DNA from 2 places in the Streptomyces sp. NPDC001157 genome. Region 1 is predicted to be linked to the other one. Evidence: riboswitches for the same ligand, from Rfam matches in the RefSeq annotation. Region 1 holds a riboswitch; the other holds the start of a gene.

Evidence for each region. A riboswitch is a leader RNA that binds a small molecule or an ion and turns the genes downstream of it on or off. The one in region 1 is predicted to bind glycine.
Region 2: another riboswitch for glycine. It lies ahead of gcvP (aminomethyl-transferring glycine dehydrogenase); the one in region 1 lies ahead of gcvT (glycine cleavage system aminomethyltransferase GcvT).

What each region holds. Positions count from the first base shown of each region.
Region 1 covers NZ_JBSFJW010000061.1:2,273-6,682, forward strand. Annotated here, with positions in the region: gene gcvH (glycine cleavage system protein GcvH) at 1-357, opposite strand, end outside; gene gcvT (glycine cleavage system aminomethyltransferase GcvT) at 487-1,605, opposite strand; glycine riboswitch at 1,650-1,757, opposite strand; glycine riboswitch at 1,758-1,856, opposite strand; gene ACWDAG_RS45695 (AAA family ATPase) at 2,055-2,735, shown strand; gene ACWDAG_RS45700 (enhanced serine sensitivity protein SseB) at 2,818-3,612, shown strand; gene ACWDAG_RS45705 (enhanced serine sensitivity protein SseB C-terminal domain-containing protein) at 3,705-4,410, shown strand, end outside.
Region 2 covers NZ_JBSFJW010000028.1:9,488-13,897, reverse strand. Annotated here, with positions in the region: gene gcvP (aminomethyl-transferring glycine dehydrogenase) at 1-2,768, opposite strand, end outside; glycine riboswitch at 2,945-3,040, opposite strand; gene ACWDAG_RS34960 (PRC-barrel domain-containing protein) at 3,154-3,531, shown strand; gene ACWDAG_RS34955 (DNA polymerase IV) at 3,586-4,410, opposite strand, start outside.

The DNA of each region.
Region 1 (4,410 bases):
GTACTCGTCGGCGGAGAGCAGGTCGGCCGGCTCCTCCGTGACGCGGACCTTGAAGAGCCAACCGCCGTCGAAGGGGGCCGAGTTGACCAGGGACGGGTCGTTCACCACGTCCTCGTTGATCTCGGTGACCTCACCGGTGACGGGGGAGTACAGGTCGCTGACCGACTTGGTCGACTCCAGCTCGCCGCAGGTCTCGCCCGCGGTCACGGCGGAGCCCACCTCGGGAAGCTGGGCGTAGACGACATCGCCGAGCGCGTTGGCCGCGAACTCCGTGATGCCGACCGTCGAGACGCCGTCCTCGGCGGCCGACAGCCACTCGTGCTCCTTGCTGTAACGCAGCTGCTGGGGGTTGCTCATGACCTGAATTCTCCTGTACGCGATGGATTGCTGATGAATGAGGGACTGCTGAAAACGCGTGTGAGCAGCGAAAATGTGCGCGGGGTCACGTCCGGGGACAAAGCCCCCTCGCTCAGTCTGGGTCAGTGTCTACTTCTGGCGCTTGTAGAACGGCAGCGCCACGACCTCGTACGGCTCGTGGCTGCCCCGGATGTCCACGCCGACTCCCTCGGTGCCCGGCGCCGCGTGTGCCGCGTCGACGTACGCCATCGCGATCGGCTTGCCCAGCGTGGGGGAGGGGGCGCCGGAGGTGATCTCGCCGATCACCTCGCCGCCCGCGACGACCGCGTACCCGGCGCGCGGGATCCGACGGCCCTCGGCGACCAGGCCCACGAGGACGCGCGGCGGGTTCTCCGCAGCCCTGGCGGCCGCCTCCTGGAGCGCCTCGCGCCCCACGAAGTCGCCCTCCTTCTCGAACTTCACCACCCGGCCGAGCCCGGCGTCGAACGGCGTGAGCGAGGTGGACAGTTCATGCCCGTACAGCGGCATGCCCGCCTCCAGGCGCAGCGTGTCCCGGCAGGACAGCCCGCAGGGCACCAGCCCGACGGACGCGCCCGCCTCGGTCAGCGCCTGCCACAGCTTCTCGGCGTCACCGGGGGCGACGAACAGCTCGAAGCCGTCCTCGCCGGTGTAGCCGGTGCGGGCGATGAGGGCGGGGACGCCTGCGACGGTGCCGGGCAGGCCGGCGTAGTACTTGAGGCCGTCGAGGTCGGCGTCGGTGAGCGACTTCAGGATGCCGGGGGACTCGGGGCCCTGCACGGCGATCAGCGCGTAGTTGTCCCGGTCGTCGCGCACCTCGGCGTCGAAGCCGGCCGAACGCTCCACCAGCGCGTCCAGCACCACCTGGGCGTTGGAGGCGTTGGCGACGACCATGTACTCGGTCTCGCCGAGCCGGTAGACGATCAGGTCGTCGAGGATGCCGCCGTCGGCCCGGCAGATCATGGTGTAGCGGGCGCGGCCGACGCCGACGGAGGCGATGTTGCCGAGCAGCGCGTAGTTGAGCAGGGCGGCTGCCTGCGGGCCGGTGACGGTGATCTCGCCCATGTGGGAGAGGTCGAAGAGCCCGGCCTTCGTCCGCACGGCGAGGTGCTCGTCGCGTTCGGAACCGTAGCGCAGGGGCATGTCCCAGCCGGCGAAGTCGGTCATCGTCGCACCGAGCGAGCGATGCAGGGCATCGAGCGCGGTGTGACGGGGTGCGTTGCTGCTCATCGGACGGTCGTCTCCCAAGGGGAATGCATGACGGGCGAGGTCGTTCCTCCCCATCTGTCATCGGAACCTGAGAGGTTCGCCGTGACCGCATGCGGCACGGCTTGCACCTTGGGTGGGACCACCGGGAACGGCGGCCCGCTTTTCAGATGTGCCTCGCCCGCGCGGTAACGGGGCCTGAGAGATTCAAGGGAGGGACTTGCTCCTTCGGCGCCCAGCAGACTCTGCTGCCGGGACTCTCCCGCGCGGATTCAAACGGCCGGTATGCAGTTGGCGCGCACATCATTGCACGCCTCGTCCGCGTGCGGCAGGGCCACATCCGGCGCCTCGTTCGGCACCTCACTTTTTGTAACTGGCCTGTGGCCGGAACCGAACACAACCGCGAGACGCCGTGCATTACCTTCCCTTTACAAACAGTGGGGAGAAGCTTTCCTGACCCCGCAGGAAGGACGATCACGGTGAACAGGACCACGGTGTACGCCACGACCTCGGCCGTCGCGCTGCCCAAGCAGCCCGCGGCCCCGGCCAGGGATGTGTGCGGTGCCCGCCCCGTACCCGCACCCGTGGTCCGCGATCTGCGCGACCGCTCGGGGCACAGCCCGCACGCCCTGCTCTTCGGCCCCCGTGACCTCGTGGTGGTCACCGGCCTGCCCGGCAGCGGCAAGTCCACGCTGATGGAGCGCGCGGTCCGCGGCCTCCGCATCGACTCCCAGGACGCCCGCGACCGCTGGGAGGCCCGCACGCCCCGCTTCCTGCCCTACGCGCTCTACCGTCCCCTCGTCCGCCTCGCCCACTACGCCGGACTGCGCCGCGCCCTGCGCAGCGGCGCAGGGGCCGTCGTGCACGACTGCGGTACGCAGGCCTGGGTGCGCGGCTGGCTGGTGCGCGAGGCCCGCCGCCGCGGCGGCACCCTGCATCTGCTGCTGCTCGACGTCACGCCGGGCACCGCCCTGGAGGGCCAGCGAGAGCGCGGCCGCGGCGTCTCGCGCTACGCCTTCCTGCGCCACCGCACGGCGGCGGCCCGGCTGATCCGCGCGGTCGAGCGGGGCGACCTGCCCGAGGGCGTCGGCTCGGCGGTGCTGCTGGACCGGGACGCGGCGGATGTCCTGCGCAGGATCGATTTCGCGGGCTGACGCACGGACCAACCCCTTTGTCCGTGCCACCCGCTAGCCTTTCCAGCCACAGCAGTGGTTCTGAGCAGGCGGTCGGACACAGATGGACTTCCCAGCGGATCTTCCCGCGGACTTTCCCATGCAGGCGCACCCCCATCCGCACGGCGGATGGCCCGGCAACGAGCTGGAGGAGGTGCTGTCGGCCTCCCTCGGCATACCCTCGGCGGGCGGCCGGATCCTGGAGGTGCTCGGCCGCAGCTTCCTCTGGGTGCCGCTGCCGAACGGCGGCGGCCCGCACAGTGGCCCCCTCGACGTGCCCACGCTGGAGATCGACGGCCAGGCGTACGTCCCGGTCTTCAGCTCCGAGGAGCAGTTCCGTCAGGTCGTCGGCAACCACATGTCGTACACGGTCACCCCGGCCGTCGAGTTCGCCCGCGGACTGCCCCCGCAGGTCGGCCTCGCCGTGAACCCGGACGGTGTGGTCGGCATCCCGCTCCCGCCGCCCGCCGTCGCCGAACTCTGCCGCGTGGGCCGCACGCCGCTGGACGGCCCCGCCTCCGGCGGCCGGGTCAAGCTCTACGAGCCGGACTGGCAGGACGACCCGATCGACTTCCTCGCCGCGGCGTCCGCCGAGTTCGCGGAAACCGGCGTGGTCGTCACGGCCCGCCGCTGCCTCGCCGCCATCGAGACGGCGGACCCGGTGATGTTCGTGGGCGTCGAACTCTCCCAGCGGGAGGGTGACATCAGAGCGCTCCCTCTGGAGGCCCTGAGCCGCGCCATCACCAGGATCCCCACCCAGTGGCCGGTCAACCTGGTCCTCCTGGACGTGACGGACGACCCGGTGGCGATGTGGATGCGCGAACAGGTGCGGCCCTTCTATACGAGGGATCACCTGTAAGTGCTGCCAGGGGGAACGGACCACCGAATCCCGAGCTCCCGGGCGCTTAAGCTGTTGGCATACGCGGGGCAACCACCAGAAGGGGCACACACGTGAGCGCCAGCACCACGACCGGGACGGTCGAGAACATGCTGCGCCAGGTGACGCCAGGGCGCTACGACGCCTATGAGGCACTCCTCCGCGCACTCGCGACCCCCGGCTCCGGCCAGGTCTGGATGCTCCTGTGGCACGGCCAGGCGGGCTCCCCGGACGCCCAGTACGGAAACATGGAGGTCGACGGCTACGGCTACGCCCCGTGCGTCACCTCCGCGCAGGAGCTGAGCGCCAGCGGCTGGAACAGATCGTACGAGGTGGTCGACGGCCTGGACGTCGCCCGGACCCTCTACCCGGACCACTTCGGCCTCTGGCTCAATCCGCACGCCCCGGGCGGCGGCGTGGGCATCCCCTGGCTGGATCTGCGCCGTATCGCCACCGGTCTGGAGCGCCAGGCCGCCGGCCCGCTGCGGATGTCGGAGCCCGCGATCGAGATCCCGCAGTTCTACGCCCTGCTCGCACAGAACGCCCACCGCACCCCGGCCGTCCGCTCGCTGCGCCGCGCCTGGGTGCAGCCGGCGCTCGGGGCGCCGTACCTCGCCATCGGCCTGGACGTGTACGACACCAGCCCGCCCGCGGTGGACTCGGTGCGGGCGATGATGCAGCAGTCCATCGGTGCCGTCCCGGACGGGCTGCCGGTGTCGACGGTGGCGATGTCGGACGAGTACGACCCCGTCGCGCTGTGGATGCGCGCGAGCGCCCGTC
Region 2 (4,410 bases), on a different contig from region 1:
AAGACGGCCTCCTCACGCGAGTACGCGTGCTCCCATTCCCCGCCGAGCGCGGCGGCGGTGTGCGGCGCCCCCCGGAGCGGGTTGTCCTCGGCCGGCCACTCGCCCGCCCCGACCTTCTCGATCTCCGCACGGATGGCGATCATCGCCTCGCAGAACCGGTCCAGCTCGATCAGGTCCTCGGACTCGGTCGGCTCGATCATCAGCGTGCCGGCCACCGGGAACGACATCGTCGGCGCGTGGAAGCCGTAGTCGATGAGCCGCTTGGCCACGTCGTCGACGCTCACCCCGGTCGCCTTGGTCAGCGGCCGCAGATCGATGATGCACTCGTGCGCGACCAGCCCGCCCGGACCGGTGTAGAGCACCGGGTAGTGCGGCTCCAGCCGCTTGGCGATGTAGTTGGCGCTCAGCACAGCCACCTGCGTGGCCCGCTTCAGCCCCTCGCCGCCCATGAGCCGCACGTACGCCCACGAGATCGGCAGGATACCCGCGGAACCCCAGGGAGCCGCAGAGATCGGCCCGACGCCCGTCTCGGGGCCGGCCGCCGGCTGCATCGGGTGGTTCGGCAGGTACGGCGCAAGGTGCGCCCGCACACCGACGGGTCCGACGCCCGGACCGCCGCCACCGTGCGGGATGCAGAAGGTCTTGTGCAGGTTGAGGTGCGAGACGTCACCGCCGAAGTGCCCCGGCTTGGCAAGCCCCACAAGGGCGTTGAGGTTGGCGCCGTCGACGTACACCTGCCCGCCGGCCTCGTGCACCTGCGCGCAGATGTCGGCGACATGCTCCTCGAAGACACCGTGCGTGGAGGGGTACGTGATCATCAGCACCGCCAGCTCGTGGCGGTACTGCTCGATCTTCGCCCGCAGGTCCTCGACGTCGATCTCGCCGTCCTCGGCGGTCTTCACGACGACGACCTTCATCCCGGCCATCACGGCGCTGGCGGCGTTCGTACCGTGCGCGGACGACGGAATCAGACACACGGTCCGCTGCTCGTCCCCGTTGGCCCGGTGATATCCGCGTACGGCGAGCAGTCCGGCCAGCTCGCCCTGCGATCCGGCGTTGGGCTGCAGGGACACCTTGTCGTACCCGGTGACCTCGGCGAGCCGCTCCTCCAGCTCACGGATGAGCGTGAGGTAGCCCTGCGCCTGCTCGGCGGGTGCGAAGGGGTGCAGCTGCCCGAACTCGGGCCAGGTGACCGGCTCCATCTCGGTGGTCGCGTTGAGCTTCATGGTGCAGGAGCCCAGCGGGATCATGCCGCGGTCGAGTGCGTAGTCGCGGTCGGCGAGCCTGCGCAGGTAGCGGAGCATCGCGGTCTCGGAGCGGTGCTGCTGGAAGACCGGGTGGGTCAGGTAGTCGTCGGTGCGCAGCAGACCGGCGGGCAGGGAGTCCGCGGTCGCCGCGTCCAGCGCCTCGATGTCGCCCTCGACCCCGAACGCGGTCCACACGGCGCTCAGTTGGGCCCGCGCGGTGGTCTCGTCGCAGGCGATCGACACGTGGTCGGCGTCGACGAGGTGAAGGTTGACGCCGTTCTCCCGCGCGGCGGCCACCACCTCGGCGCCGCGGCCCGGCACCCGCACGGTGAGCGTGTCGAAGTAGGAACCGTGCACGACCTCGACACCACCGGCCTGAAGGCCCGCGGCAAGGATCGTGGCGTACCGGTGGGTGCGCCGCGCGATCGCCTTGAGCCCCTCCGGCCCGTGGTACACGGCGTACATCCCCGCCATGACGGCGAGCAGCACCTGGGCGGTGCAGATGTTGCTGGTGGCCTTCTCCCGCCGGATGTGCTGCTCACGGGTCTGCAGCGCGAGGCGGTACGCCTGGTGCCCGTCCGCGTCCACGGACACACCCACCAGCCGGCCGGGCAGGCTGCGCGCGAACTTCTCGTGCACGGCCATGTAGCCGGCGTGCGGCCCGCCGAAGCCCATCGGCACACCGAAGCGCTGCGTGGTCCCTACCGCGATGTCCGCGCCGAGCTCCCCGGGCGACTTCAGCAGCGTCAGCGCCAGCAGATCGGCGGCGACGGTGACCAGCGCACCGAGCTCGTGCGCCTGGTCGATGAGCGGCTTGATGTCGCGCACGACGCCGGAGGCGCCGGGGTACTGGACGAGCACGCCGTTGATCTCACGCCCGGCGACCTCGGCCGGAATGCCGTCGCTCAGGTCGGCGACCACGACCTCCACACCCGTCGGCTCGGCACGCGTCTCGATCACGGCGATGGTCTGCGGCAGCACGTCCGCGTCGATCAGGAACAGGCCCTTCTTGTTCCTGCCCATGCGCCGGGACAGCGCCATGGCCTCGGCTGCGGCCGTCCCCTCGTCGAGCAGCGAGGCACCGGAGGTGGGCAGCCCGGTCAGGTCGGCGACCATGGTCTGGAAGTTGAGCAGGGCCTCGAGCCGCCCCTGCGAGATCTCGGGCTGGTAGGGCGTGTAGGCCGTGTACCAGGCGGGATTCTCCATCACGTTGCGCAGGATGACGGGCGGAGTGAAGGTGCCGTAGTACCCGAGTCCGATCATGGAGTCGAGCACCTGGTTCCGGTCGGCGAGCGACCTCAGCTCGGCCAGCACCTCGGCCTCGGTACGCGCGCCCGGCAGCTCCAGCGCATCCGAGTTCTTGATCACATCCGGCACCGCGGCGGCGGTCAGCTCGTCCAGCGAGCCGTATCCGACGTGCGCGAGCATCTTGGCCCGTGCCTCATGATCAGGCCCTATGTGGCGCTGCTCGAACGGGATGCCCTGTTCGAGCTCGGAGAGCGGAATGCGATGGGCGGTCATTGCGGAGGCCTCCTGGTCTGACACGACCTGCGAGGGGCACCACGGCGCGGGTGCCCGGACGGCCTCCCCCTCTGTCATCTCAACCTGAGAGCTTCACCGGATCACCCGAGGGCGCCCGGCTTTCACCGTCGGTGAGAGCGGAAGCCGTCGACACCCGCCCTGCTTTCCAGAGTGACCTCGTCCGCGCGGTACGTGTGCCTGAGAGATTCCGGGGAGGATTTGCTCCTTCGGCGCCTCCGATGATGTCTGGAGGACTCTCCCGCACGGGGTCAGCAGCCGTTGTCAGCCTACCAGCGAGCGCAACAGTGGATCCTTCGAGTGGCCGCCATCACCAATGTGCTCTTTTGTAGTGCTTACGGATGAGTTGCGACCAAGTGGAGGGCCCGTGCAGACCGACATCGATCCGCGCAACCTGATCGGCCGCAAGGCGTTCGACCGCAACGGCACCAAGCTCGGCACCATCGACGAGGTCTACCTCGACGACGCGACCGGCGTGCCGGAGTGGGCGGCCATACGCACCGGCCTGTTCTCCCGGGACGCCTTCGTCCCCCTGGAACCCAGCGAACTGATCGAGGGCACCCTCCGCGTCCCCTACGACCGGTCCCTCATCAAGGATGCCCCCGACTTCGGCGTCGGCCGCCACCTGTCCCCCGAACAGGAACTCCAGCTCTACCACCACTACGGTCTGGACATCGCCGCTCCTTCCTCCTTCCCGGATCACGACTTCGGCAAGCTCGCGGGTACGGAGGACGCGGACGCCTAGCCCGACCCCTCGCACCGCGCGCGGCCCCCCGCGCGGACCGGCACCATCCCCCGGTCAGGCACCGACTCCCTGCACGGAGGCCCCGGGTCTCCCCGTCACCAACGGCAACGGGTCCGCCGGCTCCAGCTGAGGGTCATCGGTGCGAAACGTCCGCACCCGCCCCGGTCCCGAGTCCGGCGTCTCGAACCGCACGGTCACCCGCCCGAGCCCGCTTCCCTGCACCCACCCGTGCCCGAACTCGGCATGCCGCACATCGTGCCCCGCGGGCCACCGCCGCTCGACGACCACCTGCTGCTCCTCGACGGGCTCCTCGTCCGCCTCGTCCGCCGAATGATCCACGCCGTCCCCCGCGGCCTGCGCGAACAGATCCTCCTGCGTGTAGTCGGCCAGCCCGCTCACCCCGACCCCCAGCAGCCGCACACCCCCCGTCGTGTCCACCGAATCCAGCAGCCGGGCGGCAGCCTCCCGTACCACCGCCGGGTCATCCGTGGGCCCGCGCAGTGTCTCGGAACGAGTCAGCGTCGAGAAGTCGTAGCGCCGCACCTTCAGCACGATGGTCCGGCCTGAAAGGCCCGCACCACGCAGCCGCCGCACACACCGGTCCGCCAGCCGCTGCACCTCCAGCCCCACCCTCACCCGGTCGTGAATGTCCACGTCGTACGTGTCCTCGACCGACACCGACTTGGCCTCACGCTCGGCCACCACGGGCCGGTCGTCGTGCGCCAGTGCCATGGCGTACAACGCGTGCCCATGGGCCTTGCCCAGCAGCCGGACGAGCTCGTCCTCACCGGCCTCGGCGATCTCGTCGACCGTGGTGATTCCGGCCCGCCGCAGATGGTCCCCCGTGGCAGGCCCCACCCCTGGCAGCATCCGCACCGA